4 regions of the Evansella sp. AB-rgal1 genome follow, and region 1 is predicted to be linked to each of the others. Evidence: riboswitches for the same ligand, from Rfam matches in the RefSeq annotation. Region 1 holds a riboswitch; each other region holds the start of a gene.
The links. A riboswitch is a leader RNA that binds a small molecule or an ion and turns the genes downstream of it on or off. The one in region 1 is predicted to bind cyclic di-AMP.
Positions count from the first base shown of each region.

Region 2: it holds a riboswitch for cyclic di-AMP, as region 1 does, so the genes downstream of both, ACERII_RS19690 (TrkH family potassium uptake protein) here and ACERII_RS22800 (potassium channel family protein) in region 1, are expected to answer to the same signal.
Region 3: it holds a riboswitch for cyclic di-AMP, as region 1 does, so the genes downstream of both, ACERII_RS17770 (dicarboxylate/amino acid:cation symporter) here and ACERII_RS22800 (potassium channel family protein) in region 1, are expected to answer to the same signal.
Region 4: it holds a riboswitch for cyclic di-AMP, as region 1 does, so the genes downstream of both, ACERII_RS16125 (potassium channel family protein) here and ACERII_RS22800 (potassium channel family protein) in region 1, are expected to answer to the same signal.

Region 1 covers NZ_JBGUAU010000038.1:25,582-33,271, reverse strand. Annotated here, with positions in the region: gene ACERII_RS22820 (hypothetical protein) at 1-51, opposite strand, end outside; gene ACERII_RS22815 (GNAT family N-acetyltransferase) at 87-497, opposite strand; gene ACERII_RS22810 (bifunctional metallophosphatase/5'-nucleotidase) at 1,380-3,296, opposite strand; gene ACERII_RS22805 (TrkH family potassium uptake protein) at 3,650-4,984, opposite strand; gene ACERII_RS22800 (potassium channel family protein) at 4,986-5,648, opposite strand; cyclic di-AMP (ydaO/yuaA leader) riboswitch at 5,712-5,867, opposite strand; gene abc-f (ribosomal protection-like ABC-F family protein) at 6,332-7,690, shown strand, end outside.
Region 2 covers NZ_JBGUAU010000027.1:10,274-17,963, reverse strand. Annotated here, with positions in the region: gene ACERII_RS19710 (DEAD/DEAH box helicase) at 1-5, shown strand, start outside; gene ACERII_RS19705 (DUF5392 family protein) at 99-542, opposite strand; gene ACERII_RS19700 (FMN-dependent NADH-azoreductase) at 847-1,473, shown strand; gene ACERII_RS19695 (hypothetical protein) at 1,775-1,942, opposite strand; cyclic di-AMP (ydaO/yuaA leader) riboswitch at 2,085-2,235, shown strand; gene ACERII_RS19690 (TrkH family potassium uptake protein) at 2,536-3,888, shown strand; gene pfkA (6-phosphofructokinase) at 4,292-5,254, shown strand; gene ACERII_RS19680 (hypothetical protein) at 5,340-5,543, shown strand; gene gdhA (NADP-specific glutamate dehydrogenase) at 5,613-6,995, opposite strand; gene gltC (glutamate biosynthesis transcriptional regulator GltC) at 7,207-7,690, shown strand, end outside.
Region 3 covers NZ_JBGUAU010000022.1:44,999-52,688, forward strand. Annotated here, with positions in the region: gene ACERII_RS17760 (fibronectin type III domain-containing protein) at 1-754, shown strand, start outside; gene ACERII_RS17765 (DUF1761 domain-containing protein) at 1,378-1,755, opposite strand; cyclic di-AMP (ydaO/yuaA leader) riboswitch at 1,991-2,139, shown strand; gene ACERII_RS17770 (dicarboxylate/amino acid:cation symporter) at 2,369-3,610, shown strand; gene ACERII_RS17775 (flavodoxin domain-containing protein) at 3,876-4,367, shown strand; gene ACERII_RS17780 (hypothetical protein) at 5,097-5,243, shown strand; gene ACERII_RS17785 (GNAT family N-acetyltransferase) at 5,429-6,148, shown strand; gene ACERII_RS17790 (RNA-guided endonuclease TnpB family protein) at 6,226-7,404, shown strand; gene ACERII_RS17795 (glycine betaine ABC transporter substrate-binding protein) at 7,585-7,690, shown strand, end outside.
Region 4 covers NZ_JBGUAU010000018.1:82,883-90,572, forward strand. Annotated here, with positions in the region: gene ACERII_RS16105 (permease) at 1-714, opposite strand, end outside; gene ACERII_RS16110 (ArsR/SmtB family transcription factor) at 783-1,103, opposite strand; gene sigK (RNA polymerase sporulation sigma factor SigK) at 1,248-1,964, opposite strand; gene ACERII_RS16120 (hypothetical protein) at 2,444-2,608, shown strand; cyclic di-AMP (ydaO/yuaA leader) riboswitch at 2,720-2,859, shown strand; gene ACERII_RS16125 (potassium channel family protein) at 2,900-3,583, shown strand; gene treP (PTS system trehalose-specific EIIBC component) at 3,878-5,311, opposite strand; gene ACERII_RS16135 (aspartyl-phosphate phosphatase Spo0E family protein) at 5,904-6,095, shown strand; gene plsY (glycerol-3-phosphate 1-O-acyltransferase PlsY) at 6,433-7,080, opposite strand; gene ACERII_RS16145 (DMT family transporter) at 7,209-7,690, opposite strand, start outside.

The sequences.
Region 1 (7,690 bases):
AACCACATGAATAATAATAGAACAAATAATAGCTTGGAATACTAGTTTCATAGCGCAACGAATCCTCCTTTTTCAACATACCCTAACTACAGACTTTTCTCCATTATAATATAGTCAATCTCCCCTTTACGGAAGTACTGGTTTGTTTCGTGCAACCCAAAAATCTGGTAAAAAAGAGTTTTATTTACTCTTGCATTGCACCAAATCTTCTTTACCCCACACATCTCCGCTTCTTTCATTACGTATTCTAGCAGCAAGCTTCCATACCCTTTTCCTTGCTCCTGTTGAAGTGTCGCAAACTTGCGAAACTGCGCTTCCTCGTTTTTTATAAATAGTGAGATACAAGAAATAAGCGTCTCCTCTTGGAACAAGCCATAGTGAATTCCCTCATGGTCTTCCTTTACTTTCACATATTCTAGATCCTTATGAGGGTACATCACGATATGCCGAAGCTCCCACGCTTCTTCCTTTTGTATTTCTTTTATTTCAAGTTCCATGTCTTGCCTCCAAAAAAATCGTTTTCTGTGTTTAGTATTTCGGCAGTTTTTTAGTCCTATCCTGCAAAGTGATAAAAGAAAGTACAGAAGATTATCTCGATGCATACAAATCCCACCTAATTCTCTTCGACAACAAAAAAATGAGTATGAAAATGGAAACTTCTTCTTCCAATATCTCGCACCTTCCTCTTCAGCGACATTTCAACCTCTTCTTCCTTTTCAAATGTCGCGCGTCTCCCTCTTCCGCGACATTTCTACCTCTTCTCCTTTCTCAAATGTCGCGCATCTACACCTCTCGCGACATTTCAATCTTTTCTTCCTCATCAAATGTCGCGCGTCTCCACCTCTCGCGACATTTCAACCTCTTCTTCCTCTTCAAATGTCGCGCGTCTCCACCTCTCGCGACATTTCAACCTTTTCTTCCTCCTCAAATGTCGCGCGTCTCCCTCTTCCGCGACATTTCAACCTTTTCTTCCTCCTCAAATGTCGCGCATCTCCACCTCTCGCGACATTTCTACCTCTTCTTCCTCCTCAAATGTCGCGCGTCTCCCTCTTCCGCGACATTTCTACCTCTTCTCCCTCCTCAAATGTCGCGCGTCTCCCTCTTCCGCGACATTTCTACCTCATCTCCTTCCTCAAATGTCGCGCGTCTCCCTCTTCCGCGACATTTCTACCTCTTTTCCCTCCTCAAATGTCGCGCGTCTCCCTCTTCCGCGACATTTCTACCTCTTTTCCCTCCTCAAATGTCGCGCGATGACGTCAAGATCCTTTATACCGTCTTTATTAAAGACGAAGACTTTAAAATAGACGCCCGAACTGCTTAATGAGCTCATACCCGAAAATAAAAAACTAGGACCCACATCGGAATCCTAGTTTCACCAACTATTGACCTAAGTTAACAATTCTTCCTTCTAGCCCTGGGATTGGCTTCTGATCAGCAATGTAATTAATCATTACAGTACTAAGCAATTCTCCAGTATTTGCAACTAATCTACCTTCACCAAACATCGTATAGCCATCTCCACCTGCTGCAAGGAAATCATTCGTAGCAACTGTATACGTTCTTTCTAATTCTAATGGTTCACCACCAACAATAACTTCAACAACTCTTTCTCCCGCAGGATTTGCCGGTTGAAACGAGAAAGTCATTCCCGATACATGAAGAAATCCACCATTTTGACTCGGATATAAACGCACACTATGTTCTAAGCTACGTAAAATTTGATCGCCTGTTAACTCTAGTTTTACAAGAGTATTATCAAACGGAAGTACTGTATATATGTCAGCTACCTTTACTTCACCAGGATTTAAACTTGCACGGATGTTACCACCGTTTGTAAAAGCAATATCTGTATCAAGGTAATCACGTTGCGCATCTGAAACCATGTTTCCTAAATTCGTTTCCTGTATACGGACATGCTCTCTTGCACCATCAAGATACACATCAACAGTACCGATTACCTCTTCTAATGCTTCTTCTACTTCTGCTTTATATGTCTCTAAAAGCCCCGCAATGTCAGGCTGTTCTTGAAGTTGATCACTGTCACGCTTTAAGTGCCCATTGATTCCGATCAATTCATCGTTATAAAACAACATTGTTGTAAATCCAACTGCTTTTCCATGTTCATATGCTTGTGTTACATATGTGCCACCAATTTTCCTTGGCGTTTCAATTGTTGTATGGCTGTGTCCTCCTAAAATGAGGTCTACACCATCCACTTGTTCTGCTATTCTTTCATCTGTGTAAAAACCAGAATGGGAAAGAACAATGATGTGATCCACTTCATCTTTTAACTGGTCTACATACATTTGTGTATACTCTACTTCATCTTCAAAAGACAAGCCACGCACTCCATCAGGATGTGTTTTTTCAGGAGTGTCTGTTGCCACCATACCGATTAAAGCAAATGATTTACCGTTTCTTTCCAAAATTTCATAAGGAGGAAGGTATTCCCCTTCTTCCTTCAGCACATTTGCACTTACTATTGGAAACTCAAGTGCATCAGAGATTTCTAATAGCCTGTCCTGCCCATAGTTAAAATCATGATTTCCTGGAACCATCGCATCATAACCAATCGCATTCATAGCAGCGATCGCGGTCATTCCTCGGTTGAAGTTCACATAATTTGTTCCATGGAAGGTATCTCCCATATCAAACACAAAAGTATTTTCGTAGGAATCTCTCGTGTTCTCAACTATTTGAGCTATTTTACCAAAACCCATTTCTCTAATTTCCGGATTGTACAATACACGACCATGAAGGTCATTTGTATGGACGATCGCAATTTTATCAATGTTTGTCTCGTAATGACTAAGTATGTACGCTAAATCTTGTTGCTTTAATGGTGCATTTGGTCTTAGTACTATTTCCTCCCCTACAAAACCTAAATAGGAAGCTGCTGCTAGATACTCCTTTGCAGAGTTGCTAACTGTTCTGTAATCTCGATATTGTTCTAATATGGATGTGCCATAACTGTTAGCTAAATTTAATGCCCTGATTAAGAAAACATAAGCTTGTTCACGAGTAATTTTTTCATTAGGAGCAAACGTTTCAACTTCATCTCTAGATACGATATTTATGTTTTGTGCTACTCGCAAGTGATCTATAAGATCTGCTTCACTCTCCATATCAACGTCTAACATCTCAACTAATGACTTTATAAACTCTTCCTGACTCACATTTCTGTTATCTTGCGCTTTAGCACTTACACTTTCGTTAGTGAAACCTTGAAGTACTGGAGTGAATAGGACGGCAAACATCATAAAGAGAATAGTAAATTTCGATGACATTCGTTTCATTGTTACCAAATCCTTCCTAATTTTTTTTGGAAAAGTTTAGTATAGAAAAGAGTAATGTTACATAAAAGAGCAAGAACTCACATTTTATAAAGCTTTTATACAGGCCTTTCGTCGTATATTTCCCACTATTTTCTAATGAATTCGTTACTGGTAACACTTTTCATACTAATGATGGAATATTGAGCACGTGTGAATGGGAGATAAAAAGAATGTAAATAAAGTAGAATACGGTTACATATATAATTAATTACCTAATGTCTGTAAAACCGTTTAATAATGTCTCCCTATTTTTCACAAATAAAAAAGCACTCCGCATAAAGATCTCCGAAGTACTTTCTATATCCACCCTTCACTCACCCAGTAAAAACATCGCCCTTTGGATGTGTTATCAGTGGCTTTGATGACTTTGCTAATGCAAATGCTAGTGTTAACGGACCAATTCTTCCGATAAACATCAGCACAATAATAATTTGTTTTCCTAAAAATGATAGCTCCTCTGTTAACCCCATAGATAACCCGACAGTACCGAATGCTGAAAAAGCTTCGAAAACAATATTCAGAAACGGTGCATTCGATTCCGTCACACTAAGAGCTAATATGGATAGAAAGATAACTATTAAACTAATCACTACAATAGCTAATGCTCGATGGACAATTTCGTTGTTGATTCTACGCCTAAAAATCACTGGTTCTTGTTTTCCTCTTAAGTAGGTAAAAACGGCCAACAGAATAACTAGGAACGTTGTTAGTTTTACTCCACTCGCAGTAGAAGCACTGCCCGCTCCAATAAACATTAACAGTAGCATAAATACTATCGTACCAGGATTCATACTCCCTATATCAATGGTATTAAACCCTGCTGTTCTTGGAGTTACAGCTTGAAAATACGATGCCCAGAACTGTTCCCCACTTGACATAGATCCTAATGTTAATGGATTTGAGTATTCCAATAGAAAAATAACAAGCATTGCAACTATGTTTAATACAACTGTTCCTACAAGCATAATTTTTGTATGCAATGCAAAAAGACGAAATTTCTTTGTTGTCATTACATCATAGATAACGGTGAACCCTAATCCTCCAGTAATAAATAAAATAGTAATGACAATATTTATGCTGGGGTCACCCACATACTTTGATAAGCTGTCTGACCATATACTAAATCCTGCATTGTTAAAGGCAGAAATAGAATGAAATAGACTTGTAAAAACACCATGACCCCAACCGTACTCAGGAACCCACCGAAAGGAAAGGAAAATAGTAGCCAACAGCTCCATGGAAATGGAAAAAACAAATAATATTTTTACTAAGCGAACTACTCCCCCTATGGAATGCTGATTCAGTGCTTCTTGTAGAAGCACTCTTTCTTTAAGTCCTATCCGTTTTCCTAAGACTAAAACGGTCATAATGGCAAACGTCATTAATCCTAATCCACCAATTTTTATTAAAATCATAACGATTACTTGCCCAAAACTAGTGAAAGCACTCCCTGTATCTACCACAACTAATCCTGTTACCGTCGTTGCTGATGCAGCAGTAAAAAAAGCATCCATCCATGAAACAGTTTCCACTGTACTCCATGGTAGCTTTAATAAAAGTGTACCAACAATGATGACAACTCCGAAGCTTAAAGCCAATAATTGTGGCGGTGAAAATCGCCAGTGAGTTAGTAAATTAACTATTTTCACGTTACATCACCTGATCTTCAAAACGTTTAATGTCATCATTATGTCCAATGACAATAAGTAAATCTTTGTGAGAAATTTGATAATTAGGTAATGGTGAAATATCTATATCGTTTCCTTTTTTAATAGCAAGTATGGTTATACCAAAACGAGCTCTAATATTTAAATCAATAAGGGTTTTCCCTTCAATTTTGGGTGAAGCTATTAGCTCAACAATACTATACTCATCCGAAAGCTCAATAAAATCTATTACATTTTCATCTGACATTTGTTGGGCAATTCGTCTCCCCATATCACTTTCCGGGTGTACTACTCTATCTGCTCCGATTTTTACAAGCACTTTATGATGATAAGTATTTCTCGCTTTTACACAAACATGTTTTACTCCAATTTCTTTTAAAAGTAGTGTAGTTAATATACTAGCTTGAATGTTATCACCAATGGCAACGATAACAGAATCAAAATTTCGTATTCCTAATGAGATTAGTGCTCTTTCATCAGTTGAATCTGCAACTACTGCATGTGTTGCGTATTTTGCAAATTCGTTTACTTTTTGTTCATCCGTATCTAACGCTAGTACTTCGTTCCCTAATCTAACAAGTTCTTTGCAAACACTGCCCCCAAAACGACCTAGACCAATAACAACAAACTGTTTTTTACTTGCCATTATGACATCTCCTTTTGCCCATATGAAAAAAGACCAATCTTAAAGAAGGGTCTTCATCACAGACCTTTCTCTCCATGAACGCTTACGAAGTTAGCTGTCGGGTTAAGGATAGAGAGTACCCTTTCTTATAATAAGACTCACCCCACGGCAACTAGTAATCTACTTGCCGAAAATTGGTTCCTCCGTTCTGCCTTTAGACAGATTCAGCGATATAAAGGATTATATTTATTTTTATAATCGTACTTTACTCCTCCCATTTTCGATTGTCAATATCGATTTTGTGACAAAAATAACTTTACTTTAAGTAGATTTTTAGTTATTAGACATTCACCGGCCATTGATCGAGCATTTCACGAGATAAAAACTCCTCTCATCTGCTCGATCTCCTCCTGATATCCCCCCATCCAATTATTGAATTTCCAAATTTTTCTGTGTTATAATTACCTTAATACTTATTGAAGGGATGATGGGTGGCCGATGGATAACTAATCTTATTTTCTAACATTTGAAATCACAAATTTCAAATCAATCGAAATAGGATTAGTCTGCCCATTTTTCTATAGAATCCAATAAAATGAGCTATGTCAAAAGATAGCTTTGTTTGTGTATGTAATGGCACGGCTAATCCTTCCAAATCAAATTTGGGAGGATTTTTTGTTCTCCCTGTAAAGAGGGTTGATCGTATGAAAGAACTGTTAAAATTATCAAACGTAAGCTATGAAATAGTGGACAACACTATTTTTCAAGATATCAATGCAAGTGTTCAACAAGGAGATATCATCGGAATCATCGGAAAGAACGGTGCTGGAAAAACTTCATTGTTAGAAATGATTCACGAAGATATCCATCCGTCAAAAGGACAAATACAGTGGCTAGAACAAGATATGAAGATAATTATGGTAGAGCAAGAAACAGAATTCCATTTTTCCAAAGAGAAGACCCCTCTGGAAAAAAAGTTACGAGAGAATTGGCATGTTCCGAACGTTGATTTTCCCCACTTAAGTGGAGGAGAAAAACGAAAAGCAAGACTTGCAACTGGTTTTTCCGAAAAAGGAGATCTATTACTCTTAGATGAACCCACAAACCATCTTGATGATGGAAGTTTGCAATTGTTACAGAAGGAAATGAAAAATTATCACGGAACCATCCTCCTTGTCTCTCATGATCGATATTTTCTCGACGCCGTTGCGACTAAAATATGGTCTCTGGAGGAGAAAACACTTGTTGAATTTAAAGGGAACTATTCTCAGTATATGGAGCATCGGAGACAAAAACGGCTATCACAGCAACGAAAATATGAGCAGCAGCAAAAGATGGTGGAGCGAATCGATGGACAAATGAAGGAGCTTACCTCTTGGTCGAAAAAGGCACATGGTCAATCCACAAAAAAGGATGGAATGAAGGAATACTATCGTGTGAAAGCCAAAAAGATGGATGCACAAGTAAAATCAAAACAAAAGCGATTAGAGAAAGAGTTAGAAAGAGTGAAAGTAGAACGTGTAACGCCAGAATATACTGTACAATTTTCAATGAGAGCGAATGACAAAGTGGGAAAACGACTTTTAGAGGTAACAAATATTTCTAAATCTTTTCACGAGCGAACATTATTTAAGAATGTTAGTTTTACTATTCAGCATGGAGAAAAAGTTGCTATTGTTGGACCAAACGGAAGTGGTAAAACAACATTATTAAATATAATAAATGGTATGGAAACCTCTGAAGGAGATGTATGGATTTCGCCAACGGCTAACATTGGATATTTAACTCAAGAAGTGTTTGATTTACCTCTGGAACAAACACCAGCACAGCTGTTTTATCAAGAGACATTTGAAGCAAGAGGAAAAGTTCAAAATTTAATGAAGCATTTGGGGTTTACTGCTTCACAATGGACAGAACCCGTTCAAGAGATGAGTATGGGAGAACGTGTAAAATGTAAACTCATGAAATATATATTAGAAGAGAAGGATGCGCTTATCTTAGATGAACCGACGAATCATCTCGATTTACCATCACGAGAACAATTAGAAGAAACACTGTCACAA
Region 2 (7,690 bases), on a different contig from region 1:
TATAAAAGTGTTTTAGGAAGGCATTATGCCCCATTTTCTCATCAAAAAAAGTAAAGGAATGACTTAGCTAACTCAAACCTAGCTAAATCATTCCTTCGTTATTTACCCAAATGCTTATTAGTATTTTCCTCTTGTTGCAAAAACTCCAAAAAGATTGCAACGGATTTATATGGCTCAGAATGTAGTTGATCCAAGTATTTCTCCTTGGAGTAATCATTTATGACTTCACTTTTCTTAATGCGTTTCTCGATATATTCAAAACTTGTATTGTGAATTTCTTTATTATAGTACTTTGATTCTTTAAAGAATGCCATTCCAACAGCACCAGTGACACAGAAGATGAGTACCATCATGCCAATTTCAGCATTCGATGGAGCATACGTAATTAAGAAATATAAGTTAAATATAGAGGAGAACAGTAATGGAATAGCAATAAATGTAAATATCATGCTTTTCTTTGTTAAAGGTGCTATTTCCGAATGCATTTCCTCTAATTGACTCTTCACATAATTTGAACGGTTGTTTCCTCGAAATAAACTCATGTTCTTTCACATCCTTTGTATAGTTTAAAAGGCTTTATATATCATTATGAACCTATTTTTTATTTTATAGTCTCATATAAATTCATTGGAAGTATCTTCTCTTCCTTTTACAAATTTTCTACTTAGAAATTGTTAGTCTTTTTTTGCGTGATGTTTATTGTTTGACTTTCACACTTAGTATCATTATACTAATCTTTATATTTAGTATGCATAGCAACTATTTTCTTGTTGGTTGTCCTCATGCTTATTTTTAAAACAAATTGTTGCTGTAGCAACGGTTATTATATTATGGAGGTAGTTATTTATGACAAGGGTTTTATTTATTAAGGCAAATTCAAGACCAATCGAACAAGCGGTAAGTGTGAAGTTGTATCATACTTTCCTTGATGCATACAAAGCAACTCACCCAGAAGATGAAGTTACAGAGCTTGATTTGTTTGAGGAAAATCTTCCGTATTACGGATTAGATAGTATTAATGGAATGTATAAACTAGCGAATGGCTTTGAATTAACCCCATCAGAGACACAAGCTACGAATTTAGTAAATAAATATTTAGATCAGTTCTTAGCAGCGGATAAAGTAGTATTTGCATTCCCATTATGGAACTTCACTGTACCAGCAGTATTACACACGTATTTAGATTACTTAGCACAAGCAGGGAAAACGTTCCGCTATACACCAGAAGGACCAGTTGGTTTATTAACGGATAAAAAAGCTGTTCTATTGAATGCAAGAGGTGGAGTGTACTCCGAAGGTCCTGCTCAAGCTTCAGAAATGGCAGTAAATTATGTATCAACAATGTTAAACTTCTGGGGAGTAAAAGATATCACTTCGGTAATCATCGAAGGACATAACCAATTCCCGGATCAAGCAGAAGAAATTATTCAAAAAGGTTTAGACGAAGCTGTTTCTGTTGCGAAGCAAGCATAAGTAAAATAAGTAGGGCTGTTCCCAAAAGTCATCTAATTGATGATTTTTGTTTGGAACAGCTTTTTTACTAGGTCCATTTGTAGGCGCAACAGACAGAGGTAGTGCCTACCCAGGCCTACGGTTAAATCCGAGAACAAACGAGAGTATGAGGGAGAAAAGTGACTAGGTCATTTTATAGGCACTACCGCAGTAGTGCCTACCTTGGCATGCGGTTAAATCCGCGAGCAGACGGGAGCATGAGGGAGAAAAATAAAAATGGTGTGCTCCAAAGGCTTAAACTTTTGAAACACACCACTTTTTTCTAGTTTTTTTCGTTATGTACATAAGGAAAGTAAGGGTGCTTTGGGTAAATTGTGTTCGGAAATAAATTTGGTTTACTCACATAGTCTTGTTGACTCGCATTCTTTAATGGTTGAATAAACTGAAGTCCACTTCCATCGAAATAAGGTAATTTCTCTTCTAATTTCATTATGATCAGCCACCCTTTTTGTTAGTATCTACTCACATTAATTATAAGTAAGAGATAGTACTTTTGTCACTAAATTGTTGAAAATATTTCTATTGACAGTGTCGTGAACTAGGAGTAAATTACGATTATAAAAGTAAATAAAAACCTTATATCGCTGAATTTGTTATACAAAACGGAGGAACCACTTTGGTAAAGAGGAAGAACTCTTTATCTTGGGGTGAATCATTTTTATGAAGGGGTACTCTCAACTCCTAATCCGACAGCTAACTTCGTAAGCGTTACAAAGGGAACAGAAGAAAACTTATATTTATACTTTACGAATATGTAGAGTTGCTAAAGGGTTAAAGTATAAAAAACTTCGGTTTTCGTTATGGTAGACTGGGTGACTAACTACTTTACCATTTATTTCCTGTTCTTATTTCAAGAGAGAAGGTCTGATTCAGACTCTTCTTTAAGGCGCAAAGAAAAGGGGAAACTCAAAACCTACCTTTTTAATGCCCTACATCGAGATTAGTCTTTTTTGTATTTGAGGAGATGAACAAAGTGGATAAAGCATTAGCGTATATTAGCACAAAACAAGGTAATAGTGAGTTATGGTGAACTTTGGAGTAACGAAAGTCAATTCGATAAAGTTAACTTCTGTACAAATAATCGTGATATTCTATGTTGCTGCCGTTTTCTTATCTACGATTCTTTTAAGCTTACCAATTGCGTTAAATCCAGGTGTAGAATGGTCGTTCATTAATGCTATTTTTACTGCAGTCAGTGCCATAAGTGTTACAGGATTAACCGTTGTTTCCACTGCAGAAACGTTCAGCGTAACAGGTGTCTTTATTCTAGCTTTTATTCTTCAGTTTGGTGGTATAGGAATAATGACTCTTGGTACCTTTATTTGGGTTCTTTTAGGAAGGAAAATTGGTTTTCGCGAAAGACAATTAATAATGACGGATCAAAATCGGCACACCTTTTCAGGACTTGTTCAACTAATGCTCCAAATATTACTATTATTTTTAATAATTGAAGCAATTGGAACAGTGATATTAGGTACTTACTTTCTAAACTATTATCCAACTTGGCAAGAGGCTTATTTACAAGGTTTCTTTGGGGCTGTAAGTGCCGCAACGAATGCTGGTTTTGATATTACAGGGGAGTCCTTGGCACCTTTTGCAAAAGATTATTTTGTCCAATCTATAAATATGCTTCTGTTAATATTCGGAGCAATAGGTTTTCCCGTTTTATTAGAAATAAAAGAGAGTATGAGATCAAGAGAAAAATTTCACTTCTCTTTATTTACAAAAATTACAACAATCACTTTTTTCATTTTAGTTCTTATTGGAACACTTTTGATTTATTATTTTGATAGAAGTCATTTTTTCACGGATAAGTCTTGGCATGAATCCCTTTTCTTTGCACTCTTTCAATCTGTTACAACGAGAAATGGTGGTTTAGCAACAATGGATGTAAGTGAGTTTACCGTTTCTACTCAATTGGTCCAAAGTCTTCTTATGTTTATTGGTGCTTCACCTAGCAGTGTTGGCGGAGGGATTAGAACTACAACATTTGCTATTGCCATTTTAGCGATTTTTGCATTTGCTCGTGGCAGACAATCGGTGAAGATATTTAAACGGGAGATAGATACAGAGGATATTATGAAATCCTTTGTGGTAATCTCAGTTGCGGTTATGCTCTGTGGAACTGCGGTAATACTTCTAGCCAATACGGAATCATTTCCTCTAATGGCAATTGTTTATGAAGTGAGCTCCGCCTTCGGAACAACAGGGTTATCTATGGGGATTACTCCCGAGCTAAGTACTCCTGGCAAGATTGTGATTATCTTCCTCATGTTTATTGGGAGAATAGGAATCTTTTCCTTTCTATTTATCATTCGAGGAAAAACAACGACAGAACTATATCATTACCCAAAAGAGAGAGTTATTATCGGGTAAATGAAGTTTCCTTCAGGGGCAACACGTCTGCCAATGAAATAGTTGTACGTTGTTGATTAATGAGGATACGTCTTGAAGTAGATAAGTACTATGTACATCCTTTAGAATGAGTGGAAACCATATAGCTCATCAGCGCACCTAGGAAAGAGAGCTTGCAGTAGCGAAGGGAACATAATCATACACAATTAGTATCCTTTATAGTTTGATTCAATTTTAAAAGGGGTATTTTGAGGATATCACCTTAAACATATAAAATTTCGTAATATCCGATTTCAAATAATAACATGAAGTAATAAATTAACAGTATTGTGGATAATTTAAGTATGGACTGTATCTAAGTATCGTGTAATTTTTGACAAATAGTACATACAAATAATACTTTCACTTAAAAGGAGTGGTTTCTTTGAAAAGAGTTGCTGTGATGACAAGTGGTGGAGATTCACCAGGAATGAATGCGGCTGTTAGAGCTGTAACGAAAAAAGCAATTTACCATAATCTTGATGTCTATGGTGTATACAGAGGCTATGAAGGATTAATGGAAGGAGATATAAAAAAGTTAGAGCTAAAGGATGTTGGTAGTATTATCCATCGTGGCGGAACTATATTAGGAACCGCGAGAAGTGAACGATTCAAAACGGAAGAAGGGCAACAGCAAGCTTTAGAGCAACTAGCAAAGCACGATATTGATAGTCTTGTTGTTATCGGCGGAGATGGCTCGTATCGAGGTGCTCAAGCTTTACATAAAAAGGGGATTAATACAATTGGAATACCAGGTACCATAGATAACGATATAAATGGTACTGATTTCACATTAGGATTTAGTACTGCTATAAATACAGTTATTGAAGCAGTAGACCGAATTCGAGATACAGCAACATCTCATGAGAGATCCTTTGTTATAGAAGTAATGGGGAGAGATGCAGGGGATATTGCAGCTTGGTCTGGTTTAGCAACAGGAGCAGAAAGTATTTTTATCCCAGAGACCGTGATGGATAAAGCGGAGATGGTTACACGCTTGAAAAAAGGGTTTGATAGAGGAAAAAAACATAGTATCATCATTGTTGCAGAAGGCGTTGGAACTGCCGAAGAGTTTGCAACCTATATTAATGAAAATTCAGAGTATGATTCTAGGGTAACTGTTCTTGGACATATTCAGCGTGGGGGATCTCCTGTCGTGTTTGACCGAATTCTAGGCTCAAGGCTAGGGGGAAAAGCGATTGATTTATTAATGGAAGGTATTTCTGGTAAAGCTCTTGGTCTGGAAAAAAATGAGATCTCTGTTCACGATTATGACTATGTTTTTCAAAAGAAAGACCATAAAGATTTAGATGAATATATTCAATTATCTAAAGAGTTATCAATATAATAATATACTAAGTAATAAAAAAAGGTAAAACGTATGTATGGTTTTACCTTTTTTTGGGTAAAGTACTATGTGGAGGTTATATGTTATGGAAATAACGTTTAGACGAGATTTAACTCGAGATGAAAGAGAAAAAGTACGAGTATTCGTAGGATTTTACAGAGGTAATGCGACATTTATAGCAAATAGTTTCCTTGAGATTACACCGAAACATCATTTTTCAGAACAACAATTTTTAAAGACACTATATACATTAAATATCCCCATACAAAACGTCGATGCTACGAGGTAACATCGACGTTGTTTATTTTATTTAAGACAAAGTTTTTAATTGTATATCTAAAACTAGGTCTTTGCCTTCTTAGATAACTCCTTGAGAAATCATTGCATCTGCGACTTTTGTAAATCCAGAAATGTTTGCGCCTACGATAAAGTTACCTGGCACATCATACTCTGCTGCAGATCGTTTGCTGCTTTCATAAATGTCTTTCATAATTTCTTGAAGTTTATTGTCCACATCTTCAAAGCTCCAACTAATTCTACCGCTATTTTGTGCCATCTCTAGAGCGGAAACAGACACGCCACCAGCATTTGCTGCTTTTGCTGGTCCAAATAGTACATCGTTTTCTAAGAAAACAGAAATTGCTTCTAACGTAGAAGGCATATTAGCTCCTTCACCAATTGCTTTTACATTATTCGCAACAAGTTGTTTTGCAGCTGCTTCATCAATTTCGTTCTGAGTTGCACAAGGCAATGCAATATCACAAGGGATAGACCAGATTCCAGCACATCCTTCGTGGTATTCGGCTTCAGGATGGTGATTTACGTATTCGGATATTCGTTTATATTCTACTTCTTTTAATTGTTTGACTGTATCTAAGTTAATGCCATTTTTGTCATAGATATATCCGCTGGAGTCACTACATGCCACAACCTTTGCACCTAATTGAACTGCTTTTTCTATAGCATAAATAGAAACGTTTCCAGACCCAGATACAATTACTGTACTTCCTGAAAAACTAAGTCCTTTATCTTTTAACATTTCATCTACAAAGTATACTGTTCCATAACCAGTAGCTTCTTTTCGTCCTAGACTGCCTCCATAACCAACACCTTTACCAGTAAGGACGCCTGCTTCGTAACCGCCACGGATCTTTTTATACTGACCAAATAAGTAACCAATTTCTCTCGCACCTACACCGATATCACCAGCTGGAATATCCGTATCTGGTCCGATATATTTAGAAAGCTCCGTCATAAAGCTTTGAGTGAAGCGCATTATTTCCCCATCAGACTTCCCTTTTGGATCAAAATCTGCTCCACCTTTTCCTCCACCAATAGGTTGACCAGTGAGAGCATTTTTAAAAATTTGCTCAAATCCTAGAAACTTGATAATACTTGCATTTACAGATGGGTGAAACCGAAGTCCACCTTTATATGGTCCAATCGCACTATTATATTGTACGCGGAATCCACGGTTTACTTTTACGTTTCCTTGATCATCGACCCAAGGTACACGAAAGCTTATCATTCTTTCTGGCTCAACAATTCTTTCAAGAATACCATGGTGGATATATTTAGTGTTTTTCGTAAGAACTGGTATTAAGGAATCAAAAACTTCTTTTACAGCTTGATGGAATTCAACTTCATTGGGGTTTCTCTTCTTTACTTGTTCAAAAACATCATTTACATACTCTTTCACAATTGTTACTTCTGCTTGTTCCGTTTTTACTAAAATCGCCATCTAATTTACCCCTCCATTTAATGTTCACTAACTTTTTTATAATAAACTTTGATTATAAATCTCTTAGAAATAGCTAATTTGTAAGAGGAATTAACGTTCATGTGTTAGATTTTCCGTTAAGGTTGATTTTATTATTAAAAAATGATCTAATCAATATAAAGAATAGATAAGAATGATGCCAAAAAGAGATTGATGTTAAATGGAGGAAAGAATGGAACTTAGACAAATCACCTATTTCATGGAGGTTGCAAAACTAGAACACGTGACAAAAGCAGCAGAATCGTTACATGTTGCCCAATCAGCTGTAAGTAGACAAATTTACAACCTTGAAAAAGAGCTAGGAGTAGATTTGTTTATTCGTGAAGGGCGTAATGTGAGATTAACCCCGATTGGAAGGGTATTCTTAGAACGAATGAAGCAAGCAACGAATGTAATACATGATGCTACTCGAGAAGTAAAAGAATACTTGGACCCGGAAAAAGGAACCGTGAGAATTGCCTTTCCTATCAGTATGGCGGCATATACATTACCTACTGCAATTTCTGCTTTTCGAGAACTATATCCAGAAGCGAAGTTTCAATTGAAACAAGCTTTATATCATGAGTTAATGGACGGTGTAGAGAAGGGGGATTTCAACCTCGCATTAATTGGTCCTGTACCTAAACAACGCGAAAAAATAAAATGTAGTATTTTGT
Region 3 (7,690 bases), on a different contig from region 1:
GGAGAATGTGTCCATTCCGAAATTAAATGTAACAGGTAGCCCGAACTTCGGAATTTTCGTACGTACATCCGAAGATATTCACCTAGGTCAAATCGATCTTCGCTTGGATGCGGGTCTTGGCATTCGTATTGATAGCCGTGACAATGATAACGTTTATGGAGTTCGTAATGTTCGCATTGATGATGTGTACGTTTCTGGAACAAGTGCACATGGAGTAGAAACATACGGAGTGGATGGTATTACTATTGGCACAGTAACAGCGGTTGATACTGGATACTCTGGTGTTTTGTTGAATGATACGATTAATGCTGAAGTAGGCATCGTCTATGGATATGGAGCTGGAACAGGAACTGGTTACGCTGCCTTCCGTATGGCGAATCGAAATGGTCATATCGATGATGACTACACTCACAATATTTTTGTAGGAGAAGTGGTTGCTCGTGGCGGTGGCCGAGGAATTTTCAGTGTCTCTCGTAGTGGCGGAGCTGTCATTGATCGTGTGGACTTAGCGAGAACTGGTGGTAATGCAATGCTTATCGAGAACAGCTACAACATTGCAATGAACGGTGGTGTAGTTGTAGGTCCAAGCGGAATCCGTATTGCAGCACGTAATGATATGCCAAACACAAGAGATATTTTAATGCAAAATCTAACTCTCCGTAATTCAGAAATTGTTGAGTCACCATGCGGAGATAACATGGAGTTCCGAAACATTACGTTAGAGAATAGTACAATGAACGTTTGTGGTCAGTAAGTAAAGTTAGTCTTGAATGATAAGAGAAGCTGGTGATCTCATGAGATCACCAGCTTCTTTTTTGATGTAAGTGAAAATGTAAACCATCGCGGAAGAAAATACGTTATAAAGTAGTTTTAGTACTGTGGGTCATTATATGGAATGAACGTAAGCCCCGAGACTCCAGTGGGAAGTAGAGCAAGGGCGAGACCTCGCAGAGCTGGAGCCAGGATGGCGACATTGCGCCGTTGCCCACAGGACGTGGGCTGCTCTTAGGCCAATTGGAGGAGGCTCGCCAGCTCCCCACAGGAACGCGAGCAGGTTGGAGCGAATGGAATACAAACCAACAAAGTTATAATACTTGATAGCACGTATTTTCAGGGATAGACCTCCTTGCAAGGGAAAATTTGCACCATGGAGATGAAAATACGTTATTAGGGTTTTAGTAACATCAACTATATATGGAATGAGCGCAGGTCCACGAACTCCGGTGGGAAGCAGAGTAGAGGCGAGACACCGCAGCGACGGAGTCGTGAGGAGGCTCGGCAACTCCCCACTGGAAAGGAGTGGACTGAAGCGAATGGAATAACTACCAACAAAGTTAGTATCACTCGATATTCTGATACACGTATTTTCAGTGTAGCCTATATAAAAAACATCATAACAATACCAATAATTGTTAAGGCGATGATATGGTAACCCACAGCAATAAAGTAGACCACCACTTGCTTTTTGCTACTAGATCCTAATCCGAAAATAAAGTCCTTCGCATAAGCAAGGGAGACGATGAACCCTACTCCTGCTCCCAATAAAGCGCCATCAAGTAACGTTTCCGCTTGTGAAAGTTGAAGTATAATGAAAAAAACAAAGGTGGTAAGAACAGTAACCAATGTTAACAATCCATAGTTTGGTTGTTCAGGTTTAATATTTAATTCCTCCACCCACCTATTTCCCAGGATGGAATAGTATATCATCCCACTCGCCATATAAATGATAACTCCTAAAATAACTGCAAAGATCATAAATCTCCCTACTTTCGTATCAAATTACTATTGCATTTTTAAAAATATATCTGATTAAATAACAACAGTACAAGTATAGACTATTTATCTTACTGATAGTATTTTTTACAACAAAATTATTACTGAGTGCTTTTTAAAAAGAAAATAGAGTTATGTTATTATCTCTTAAGTAAATTTTTTAAAAAATAATGTCGATTATTGACGAGGACGTTTGTATATAGTAATATAAATCTAGTTTCATAGACAGCTTAATCCTATGCAGGAGCGGGGGAACCGACTTTCAAGTGTGGCCTATGGCCATAGGGGTGAATCCTTTTTTAGGTAGGGTGATTTCTATACACCCGAATCCGACAGCTAACCTCGTAAGCTATTATAGAACCAGCTAAGTTTATTAAAGCCATGACTGAGTTCTCTCTTTCGTGGTTTTTTTCTGTGGAAAAGTTTAACTCAGTAAAGTGATAAAGCGAGAAGGCGAAGCCCTAGTTTTCAAAGTCTTCGTGTAAAAAAGATATAATTGGTGAACTCGTTGCAATCGTAATGTTCAAAGTGAGAGAAGAACTCCTTACAACACGGACGAAATGCAGCATGACATAAAAAAAGGAGGATTACATTCATGAAACGAAACAACAATCTTACAAAAAAAATTATTATTGCACTGATTCTAGGTATTATCGCTGGTTTTCTATTGAATTTGTTCGCATCTGGTGTGTTTTCTGTTGTGGATCAGTATCTACTATATCCAGTAGGTCAGCTATTTTTAAATCTGATTAAAATGCTAGTGGTACCATTAGTGTTTATCACCATTACACTAGGTGTTGCTGCTCTAGGAGATCCAAAAAAACTTGGAAGAATTGGGCTAAAGACAATAGGATATTTCTTAGTAACCACGACAGTAGCGATCACTATTGCTTTAGGAGTAGCCACTTTAATCCAACCCGGTGCAAATGGAAACTTCGATACGGAAAATGCTCATTATGAGCCAAGGGAAGCACCACCAGTGGTGGATACGATCTTAAATATTATCCCAACAAACCCAATTGACTCTATGTCTAGTGGAAATATGCTACAAATCATTGCATTTGCCGTATTTTTCGGGTTAGGAATCGCTGTGCTTGGGGAGAAAACGAAGCTTGTCTATCAACTTGTGGAACAAACAAATCATATTATGATGTACCTTGTTAACCTCGTGATGGTCTTGGCCCCATATGGTGCGTTTGCGTTAATTGCATCTGCTATTGGAAAACTAGGGTGGGAAGCCTTTGAGGTGATGGGGCTCTACTTTATCGCAGTAATGATCGCGCTCGTTATTCATACAATAGTAACGTATGGTACAGCAGTTTCATTGCTAGGAAAAATGAATCCAATCAAGTTTTTCAAAGGATTTGCACCAGCAATGTCTGTAGCCTTTAGTACATCAAGCAGTAGTGCTACACTTCCAGTCTCCATGGAAACAGCACAGAAAAACTTGAATGTACCGAAATCAATTAGTAGTTTTGTTCAACCACTTGGTGCAACAGTTAACATGGATGGAACGGCAATTATGCAAGGGGTAGCTGTTGTCTTTATCGCGCAAGTGTTTGCAGTAGACTTAACAATGAATCAAATCTTAGTTGTTGTTTTAACCGCAGTTCTTGCAAGTATTGGTACTGCCGGAGTTCCTGGTGTAGGCTTAATAATGCTTGCTATGGTATTAACATCAGTAGGTTTACCTGTAGAAGGAATTGCCCTGATTATTGGTGTGGACCGACTTCTTGATATGACGAGAACAGCTGTTAATATCACAGGAGATGCATCCTGCGCAATTGTAGTTGCAGAATCTGAAAAGAAGCACGGCCTAGATAATATTACTGGATAATTAACAAAAAGGTGTCTCATCTATCTTTTGAATAAGGTAGATGGAGACATCTTTTTTTATAAAGGTTACCCTGAAAATACAAGTATCCTACTATCTGTAATTACTAACTCTGTTGGTTTGTGTTCCAATCGCTTCAGCCGTCTATACTCTAGCAGATATTGTTCATAAAACATACACATTTTTCGTTACTATCATTAAAATTATTTAGAATAATGCTAGTATAATATAATTGGAAAATATTTCTTCGGAAAAGGTGGTGGTCTTTATGAAAACTGCTATAATTTATGCAACTTCGAGAGGAACGACGGAGAAAGCGGCTAATCTATTAATGGATCAGTTACATGGAAAGGGAACTCTTATTAATTTGAAAAAAGCTAGTTCGATTAATCTCTCTGACTACGATTCTGTAATTTTAGGGAGCTCTATTCATGCTGGTATGGTTCAAGGGAAAATGAGAAAATTTATAAAAGCCAATGAGCAGGAATTACTATCAAAAAAACTAGGGTTATTCATATGTTGTATGTTAGATGGAGAAAAAGCTCTGTCACAATTAGAATTGGCCTTTCCTGAACAAATGAGAAAGCAGGCACTTGCGAGCGGAATATTTGGTGGAGAGTTTGATTTTTCTAAAATGAACTTTTTGGAGAAATTTATTGTCAAAAGAGTAGACGGAAATGCAACGGATATGTCTACTTTGAGTGAGGAAGAGATTGAAAAGTTTGCTCGTAAGTTTAACGGTGGTATGTTTGTAGCTTAATAAAATGGCTTTGTTAAACGTTGAATTTGATACTCATCCTCATCCAAAAAGGCTTCACAATGGCATGTAACGGGTTTACTTCAGAGGTGCAAACTTGCCATTCGCAAGCAAAATAACATGCGATTTCACAGTAGAAATCACATGTGATTTTTTGTTGTTATATCGGTGTTTTATCGTTAAATAGAGATGAAATCACAAAGTAATTCACACACCTCTTCAAATAGGGGGAAATGAATCTTTCTTCTTGTGAGTTGGATGTGATTTGCCATGCGAACTCTAATGAGAAAGAGAAGGATTTGGATATTTATGTTAAAATAGAAGGGAGTAATATACGGAATTTGTGAAATGACTTAATCGAACGGAGAGGTTTCGCACAATAAGGTTTTAGATGGTGAATAAATTTGGAAGCTCTATTTAATTTCAGTTTAGGTGTTATTTTCTTATTAGTTGGTATATTTGCATTTATACAAAATCCTCGAAAATACTCATTTATAATAAGATTTATGATTATATTCGTAGGAATAGGATTTATTTTGAACACAATCCTGAAAGTTGTTGGACTAGTATCGTAATCATAAGGGTTTTCATTAAATTAGTTACATAACTAAGGGAGAAGCGTTAGTGGATCAAACAGGCGTTGTCGAACTGGAAAATAATACAAAAATTAAGATAAAGTTTACTGAAGAGTTATTTATTTAACGTCGATAAAAAAAGGGAGTAATAAATATTATGAAAACATTACTTTTAGGTATTTCAATAATATTATTTGGTATATCATTCATACTTGTATCAAGTGGTTCACCAGTTACAGTCGGATTTTTTATTTCAGCTATCGGTCTTATTGTTTCTTTTTGGGGATGGAAATACGGTGCTTAATATGTCACTAACGGGAATCGTTAGTTAAATTGCGAGTTGCAAAGTTGCAGCTCTTTTTTTGTTTCTACAAACTGGAAAATGATGTTAAACTAATGGAGAAGGATGGATCAATAAGTAAATGTGATTTTTTATTGAACGAACGAAGCAGGTTAATACAATAAGAAAGAATAAAGGGAGAACAAATTATGAATGGAATACTGAACCAACTAAAAGAAGTTGGAGTGCATAGTATAATAAGCGACAAACAAATTATCTTGGAAATTTTAGAAGATAACTTGAATCAAGCGAACCAAATCGATGGTTTTATAAATGAACTTCTAACTAAAACGGAAAACAGTATATTTAAAAAAGTGTTGCTAGAGTGTCCTATAATTCACTTAGAACGATTAAATTACACAAGGAATAAGATGAAGATTAAAGGTGAGAGAGTAATATATAAAAGGTCTTTAAGAAAGCCAATAAATATTGGGATATCAACTTACGAATTATGGTCAATTACAGAGAAGGAATCAGTTTCATTTTTATCTGAAGTAATGAATCGGAATATGGATGATACAGAGAAATTTTTAATAAGTATGGAAACTGAACTGCCTTCAGAAGTACAGAGAATGTTCACCGTCTATATAGTTAAAAATGAACCTGTTGGAGTGGTCTTTCCTCACCTTGAACCAGATAAGGATAAAGAAGGAAGAATTTTTTGGATAGGAACTCATCCAAAATTCCGAGGAACAGGTCTGGGCAAGAACCTACATCTAATAGGGCTATATAGGTTGCAAAATGATTTCAAAGCAAAGTCTTATTTGGGTGCTACCCAAATTGATAATAATTCTATGAGAAAAATAATGATATCCAATGGTTGTGTTGAAAACAAAACTACAGTTATTTCATTAGAACATTCTAGTTAGCGATATTGTGAATAGTTTGACTTAAGCTAACGGAGAGCGTTAGTAAAATTTCGAGTTGCAATGTTGCAGCTCTTTTTATGCAACATACGTACAAACAAAATATAGACGCATTCACGAGTCAAAAAATAGCTACAAGATCATTCAAGGCTTTTGAAAAGGTACTATATAAGCAAGCAAAGCGAGTACACTTTAAAAAGTTTGGCGAACTAGAGTCCGTCGAAGGGAAATCCAATTCAACGGGCATTCGATACAGAGGTGGGAATGTTTTTTGGAACGGTCTGGTCTTGCGGACCGTGATAAAGAAAAATGACGAGTATGCGAAGTCTGCATTGAAAAATAAAGTGAAATTTGTGAGAGTGAAACGAGAATGGAGTAAAGACAACTATGTATACTACGTACAACTCATTTTGGAAGGTGTTCCTCCGGAGAAATCCAATCCCAGTGAAACGAAGCAAACAGATTGTATTGGTAAACGAGTTGGTATTGATATAGGAATATCAACGGTGGCGGTTTGTTCTGAAAACAAAGTCATATTAACAGAGTTGGCACCAAATGTTTTGGAGATAAGTAAAAAAATAAGAAATATTCAACGTGCGATGGATCGAAGTAAAAGAGCGATGAATCCTTTGAAATACAAAGAGGACGGCACCATTGACTCAAGTAATAAGGATAGATGGATCTTTTCGAAACGATACCAAAAAAAGAAAAACCAAGCAAAAGAATGGCAGAGACGAAATAAAGCCAAAAGAAAGCAGGATCACGAACTACTTGCCAATGAAATACTATCTCTAAGTGATGTCCTATTTGTGGAGACGATGAGTTTCAAAGCACTTCAAAGAAGGGCGAAAGAAACGGAAATAAATAAAAATGGGAAGTGTAAGAAAAAGAAACGATTCGGGAAAACCATTGGTCATCGTGCACCTTCGTTGTTGCTTCAAATCATCCATCGAAAACTAACATACAAGAACAAAAGACTAAACAAGGTAAATACAACGCGAATAAAAGCAAGTCAATACAACCATATAACGGATACATACGAGAAGAAGAAACTGCATCAACGTTGGAATGATTTTGGTGATTTTCAGATTCAACGTGATCTATACTCTGCCTTTTTGCTGATGAACTGTAAAGAAAACGGAGAAGAAATAGAGAAGAGTTTGTGTGAACAAGGTTTTCCTACATTCAAAATACTGCATGATGTAGAGATACAGAGAGTAAAGAAGATGAAAACACCACCCATTAGTATGGGTGTCTAAAGAGTTCATTCGGTTTAGATACGAGCCGAAACAACCGTTAATAGAAACAGAGGTTTCTTTGGTTGTAGAAGTCTAATTGAACATACATGAGTTCCTTTATGTTGTAACTAGAAGAGTTCTAGTGCTTCCAGAGAGTATGGGAGAAGTGTGTAAGTAAATTAGAACCCCGCTCCTTTAGGTGTGGGAGTATCAGTAAGTGCTTGTAGCACGGATGATTCAAAAGGAACGATTGTATTTGGGGAAACATCTTGGACAAGTACAGAAGCACCTACGAGAATTGCTATGC
Region 4 (7,690 bases), on a different contig from region 1:
AACAGGACCAACAGCCATTCCATTTACAATTAAAACCTGAGATATAGGTATCATACTAGATAATCGAACGTAAAGAGGTATTCCTACTACTGCAGCTATTGGTATTAACCACCATGCGTCTCCACCAAAATGTGCACTAATAAAATCTGCTGGTACAACACCATGGATTACTGCTCCGATTGCAGCTCCTATTATTAAGTAGGGATATACGGACTTCATTAACGACCACGTCTCTGAAAAAACATTTTTCCAAGAAAATCCAGAATCTGAACGTTCATATCCCTTTACTATTACTTGTTTAACAGATTTTTCAAAACCAAATCTTTCTAAAGCTAAACCAATTAGTAACGATAGAGTTGATGTGATAATAATATAATAGAGTGTCACTTTCCATCCCATAATCACAGTCATAATCGTTAATATGGTTGGATCTAGTACTGGTGAAGCAAATAGAAATACCATCACTATACCAAATCTTATTTTATTTCTTAATAAATTAACAATTACAGGAATTGTGGAGCACGAACAAAAAGGAGTAATAAATGCAAAGCTCAAAGCTATGAAACTACCAATAATTGGGTTAGTATCCTTCAGTTTTTTCTCTACTTTTTCATAGGGTATGTACGCTTGAATTATGTTTAATAAAATTGATACACCTACAAATAATATCGTTAAATGCATTGCAATACTAATAAAGCTTCTTATTGTTTCCATCTATCTTCCTTCTTTCTTCTACATCAATTTTTTTTGATATATTTGTTTTAAAACTATCCAGCAAATGATTATTTTGCTGGACGAAATAAACAACATAGCTCATCTGAAAGTAAATGATCGATCACTTCATTATTAATCTGATAATAATTCCATGTTCCCTTCTTCTCTTTCACTATGATATCCGCATCTAATAAAATCTTTAAATGGTACGATAATTTTGACTGTTGTAACTCTAACATGTCACTTAAATCGCAAACACACGTGGATCCTTCCTTACACAATATGGATAACAAGTGTAACCTTTTCTCGTCAGCTAATGCTTTAAAACGTTTCTCGTAATATGAAAAATCAGCTGTGTTACTAGTGACTAAAGGTATCGTTAGCTTCATTTCAGCACCTCTTACATCAATTTATTTTGATCTTATGTTTATAATACTCTCACTCATCTCAAAACGCAAGTAATAAATCAACATTTTTTGATTTTCAAGAATAAAGTAGGTGTGTCAATTTTTTTTGACACACCACCATATCTATTATTCAGTTTTATATGCATTTTTTTGTTCTCGATAAAACTCATGAAACAATTTCATCAATGCTCTTTTTTCAATTCTTGAAACATAGCTTCTTGAAATACCAAGTTCTTTTGCAATTTCTCGTTGTGTCCTTTCTTTCTTAAGATCTAATCCAAATCTTCCAACAACTACTTCTTTCTCTCTCTCATCTAATATGTGAATGTACTTGTAAATTTGTTTTTTCTCCATACTTAATTGGATTTGTTCTACTACATCTTCCGTTTCCGCTTGAAGAACGTCGATAAGACTAATTTCATTTCCTTCCTTATCCTGACCAATTGGATCATGTAAAGAGACGTCTTTTCTTACCTTCTTTAAAGCTCGTAAATGCATAAGTATTTCGTTCTCGATACATCTCGCTGCATACGTGGCGAGTTTTGTTCCTTTACCAGGAGAATAACTTTCAATGGCTTTAATCAACCCAATTGTACCGATGGATATTAAATCCTCGTTTTCTTCTCGAGTATTTTCAAACTTCTTTACAATATGTGCCACTAATCGCAAATTGTGTTCAATAAGGAGGTTCCTCGCTTCCTCGTCTCCTTCATGCATTTTTTGAATATACTCTTTTTCTTCCTTTGCATTTAACGGTTGTGGAAATGCATTGTTTTTTACAAAGGAAACAAAAACAAATAATTCTTTCACAAAATGTGTAATCGCTGCAAGTAGACTGGACATGCACACACCTCCGTTTGGGCATTGTACCTAATTTATATGCAAGGTGTAGGTCGTCTGTGTCTGTCTACATTTATTCTTTTCGAATATTTTTTATTGAGTTTAATAAATTGATAATTAGGGAATATTTGATGTTTCATTTTAAAAATCTGACGGAGAATCTATTTTCCAGGTAAACTTCCATGCAAGTAAGAGAATTGCACGATGACGGATGAAAATACGTTATGAAGCTTATTAGTTAATTTAACTTTATATGGAATCTCGAATGCCCCCGTAACTCCACTGGGAAGCAGATCAGAAGCAAGCGTTTGCCAGATCCCCACAGGACAGTGAGTTGGCTGAAGCGAATGTAATACAATCCAACAAAGTTAGTAATACTTTATGATATGAGTATTCTTGATCACGCGTATTTTCTGGATAACCTACATAAAAACCCCTATTAAGGAAATATTAACTTTAATAATATCCAAGGAGTGATTGTTTTGACAAATAATAAAAGCCCATTAGATTATGATCGTTACGCTACAGCACACCTTAGCCCTGACTTACTTCAACGTATTTCATCATTAGAGGAGGACCTTCGAAATGCTACAGAAAAAGAAATTGTACTAATAGCCTATGAAGAAAGTGAACACAATGCTACTTAATGTGTTAGAACATAAAAACAAAACGGTGTTTTTTTTACATTTTGATAAACGTATTGACAATTTATATAACAAAGAGTAAATTACCAATATGAATAATTATATGAATAAAAAACCTTTTTGTCGCTTAGTCCTATTGGAACGGAGGAACCGAATCTGACGAAACTATTCGTCTTGGGGTCAATCACAATGTGAAGGGGTACTCTCATCCCCTAACCCGACAGCTAACTTCGTAAGCGTTGCAGAGAGAAAGGTCTGTTTTTAGACCCTTCTTAGGAATGGTCTTTTTTTTTCATGCATAAGGGAGATGACACCGTGAGTAATAGAAAGCAATTTGTAGTAATTGGATTAGGGCGATTTGGTGGCAGTATTTGTAAAGAGCTTGTAAAAATTGGACATGAAGTACTTGTGATGGACAAGGATGAGCAACAAATACAAGAGTTTTCCAACATTGCTACACATGCCGTTGTGGCAAACTCAACAGATGAAAGTACTCTTCGATCATTAGGTGTTCGTAATTTTGATTTTGTCGTTGTAGCTATAGGTGATAACATACAAGAAAGTATTTTAACTACACTGCTCTTAAAAGAAATGGGATTGAAGAATATTTGGGTAAAAGCAAAAAATGATTACCATCATAAAGTTTTAGAGAAAATTGGAGCAGACCATATTATTCATCCAGAAAAAGATATGGGAAGAAGAATTGCTCAACAGATGTCCGATGAAAAAGTAATTGATTTTATTGAATTATCTGATGAATATAGCATTGTAGAATTATTTGCTACTCCAAAACTTGAAACTAAAAGTCTGATCGATTTAGATATTCGTGCACGTTATGGAGTTACAATTTTAGCGGTAAAGAATAAAGAGAACATAGATATTTCACCGGAGCCAACATATGTAATTGAAAGAGGAGACTTGCTAATTGTAATTGGACATAACAAAGATATCAAACGATTTGAAGATCAAGCAATGTAACTCTTTTTCAAGTCGTATGTTACGTATCATTTAAAGAAAAGGCTCTGTTAAACGTAGATGTTGATTTTCGCTACAGGTTGCTCGTTTTCCTAGGGCGAACCGCAACTCTCCTCCCAATTCCGCCTAAATACTTGGCCACGTCCTGTGGGCAACGGCGTCATGTCGCCATCCAGGCTCCATCCTCAAGGAGTCTCGCACCTTTCATAAGAATCAACATTATCCTTTAACATAGCCAAAGAAAAAGCACTGAAAGTATACATTACTTTTTCAGTGCTTTTTTCACTAAATATCTTTTTACTTCCCTAGTCGTTTATATGCATTTACACCCATTTTTGTACGTGAGAAAATGACAGTAAGAATGAACGGAACTACAATTGCGACTATCATTGAAATGGCAAATACAAACATGTGTTGAACCTGTATGGAGAGAATACCCGGTATACCTCCAACTCCAATAGAATTTGCCATAACGTTACTACCTACTGAGATTATTGCAGCTGTCATTGATCCTAACATTGCCGCTAAAAATGGGAATCCATATTTTAAGTTAATACCAAACATCGCTGGTTCCGTTACACCAAGGTAACATGAAATTGCAGCTGGTACTGAAACTTGCTTTTCTTTTTCATCTTTTCTATTTAAGTAAATCATGGCTACAACCGCTGACCCTTGTGCAATATTAGAAAGTGCAATCATTGGCCATAAGTTTGTTCCACCAAATTCACTCATTAACTGAAGATCAATAGCATTTGTCATATGATGCAAACCTGTAATAACGAGTGGTGCATATGCAAAACCGAAAATAGCTGCAAATAGCCAACCAAAAGCAGAAGTTAAGCTAGTGTATACTACATCTGATATTGCAGAACCAATCGTCCATCCAATCGGTCCTAATACGACATGTGCAATCAACACTGCTGGTACTAATGCAAACAATGGAACGAATATCATAGAAACAACACTTGGAATCACTTTACGTAATCGTAGCTCCAAGAATGATAATACAAATCCTGCTAAGATAGCTGGAATAACCTGAGCTTGATAACCTATCATTTCAACAGTAGTAAACCCGAAATCCCATACTGGAATTTCTTCTGCTCCAGGGACACCATATGCATTAAGTAATTGTGGTGATACGAGTGTTATACCTAAGACGATTCCAAGTATTTGAGTTGTACCCATCTTCCTTGCAATAGCCCATGTAATTCCAACAGGTAAGAAGTGGAATATCGCTTCCCCTATTAACCATAAAAACGAATTCACACCCGCCCAGAATTGAGAGATCTCAACAAGAGTTTGAGTTCCTTCGTTAAACATCTGTATTTCACCAATTACATTTCTAAAACCTAAAATAAGACCACCAACAACAAGCGCTGGAATTAACGGTGTAAAGATATCAGCCAAATGTCCTATTAGACGTTGAAGGAAATTCATATTTTTCTTTGCAGCTTCTTTTGCTTCATCCTTGGATGAATCCCCCACTCCTGCTATTTTTACAAATTCATTGTAAAAGGTAGCAACTTCATTCCCAATAATTACTTGAAACTGACCTGCTTGTGTGAATGTTCCCTTAACAATATCTAGAGATTCTACTGCCTTTAGATCTGCTTTTTTTGGATCTATCAAAACAAATCTCATTCTTGTTGCACAGTGAGTTACGGCAGATATGTTTTCACTTCCGCCAATTCTCTCAAGCAATTCTTTTGCTTCAGTTGTGTAGTTACTCATTATTATTCCCCCTTTAATCCACTCTTTGCTATACTTACATCTATCACAGACAAGCAAAACATAGAAAATTCCACACCTTGTATATACAAGTTTTTGTTTACGCTTTCAGTATAACTTGTATATACATGTTAGTCAACAAGGGTGTAAAATTAGTGTTAAGTTTATTTTCATTTAAATCTTTTAATATTTGGCTCTTTTACACATTGATCTTGGTTTTTACTCAATGTTGCTGGCTTGCCCAAGGAATCTCGCCCTTCCGTAAAAATCAACATGGATCAAATATCATTGTCCTTTAACATAGCCAAATATTAAATTCTTTAGGTGTAGAATATAAACAAATAAACTGAATACATATTAAATAGTGAACATGCTCCTAAATTATGTGTGACAAATTAATGAACATCTATAGTGTTAGACATTTTTCAACACAATAAGCAAGAAGTTTCCGTTAATATAATGAAAAAGTCTAACATTTAATTGAAATATTTTAAGAAGACTTTTCATTTCTACCAATGATTCCTTATGACAGTACATAATTTGAACCGAAATTCAAAATTTATGTAATAACTTAATAAAATGGAGGAATGGAAAAATGGACCCATTATATGTATTAAAGTTATTAAATCAAATAAAGATTAAAAAAGATGAAATGTATGTAATGGCCCAAAAATATGGTTTAAATGATGAAAGAGTCGTGGTTTGTAGCCAAGACTTAGATTCCCTTTTAAATAAATATCAAGGTATTGACGAGGCTTATAGAAATAGAGGCAAGGAAGTTTCGTAGGCGTTTGATTTCATTTTTTCTACGTACAGTGTTTTAATATAATATGAACGACTAACAGCGTTACTGAACACTGTTTTTTTCTATAGAAAGGTATCTTTATACAAGAGCCATTATATTACTCGGTAGTCTGATGTATTTGATAAATTAGAAGTGGCTCACGTTTTCATGATCGAAGTGGCTCAATGTTATGAGCAAAAACATTAGATAAGGTAACCATCCATTGAGCAACGTTTTTTCGGTAGACTACAAACAAAAATACCTCTAATATTTTCTCATCCCAGAGAGGTTAAAGAAAAAATTAAAGGTATATTAATTATTAGTTATAAAGACATTAGTGTCAATTAATTACCCGCTGAGATAATTCTTCCTTAATATCTTGTTGATATTTTTTTATTCTCTTATCGTTAATTTTCACTTCTTTTCCATTAAAATAATTCATCACATTAGTTCGATGTAAATAAACCATAAATAGTGTAAATATCGCAAATACAATCATTAATACTTGCTCACCTATAAATACGGAATGGACTAATAGTGCAATTCCAATGGACAATGATCCAAGAAACACATATTTTGTAATAAATACTACAAGGAAAAATGTGGTGTATCCAGTTAAAAACATTACTGGACTAGAACTTAATAGTACCCCAGCAGTTGGAGCTACCGCCTTACCACCACGAAAACCAGCAAATATTGGAAAACAATGCCCCAAGATTACTGCAACTCCAACAAGAATTGTATTTACTTCTGTGTTTAAAAGAGTTGGTAGTGAAGTAGCTAAAACACCTTTACTAACGTCACCAAGTAAAACCAATACGCCTGCTTTTTTCCCTAATACAAGAGCACTATTGGAAGCACCTAAATTTCCGCTACCAAAATCCCTCACATCAGCCCCATATTTGAATTTGCCTACAATTAAAGCAAATGGAATAGAACCTATTAAATACGCTAATATAACAATATATAAGGTTGCCAGTTTAATCACTCCTCCCCATCCTGTAATTAAACATGATAAATTCATTATATAGTAAATGTAACGTCTACGAACTATTTATTTATTTCTTAAGTATAAAAAATAATGGTAAATAGTAATATTATATTTGTATTATTACTCTATTTTATTTTGTTCTCTAGGACTTTTCTTTTTTCAAAACCAATTAATAACAAACCTGACATGATGATGATTGCTCCTAAAATTTGTGCAAACATAATTGGTTCATTGAAGAACATTGCACCTGCTATAGCTGCTGCAGCAGGAACTACATAACGGTAAAAGTTAGCCTTCGTTGCACCCACTTTATTCATCGAAAAGTTCCAAACAATAAAAGCCACTAAAGTACAAAGGATAACATTATAAAAAATGGCAATCCAAATAGGGAATGAAAGATTTGACCAAGCAACATCACTCCAACCATTAAACGTAAAAGGAAACAAAAATGCTGTTCCAAAAAAAATAAACCATGTAGTTACTTTTAGTGCTGAATATTTTTTCATTAACGGCATGCAAGCTAAATTATATATTGCTCCTATAAGGCTTATAGACAATGCTAACATATTTCCAAGCATATATTGAGAGGATAAATCAACCCCCTCAT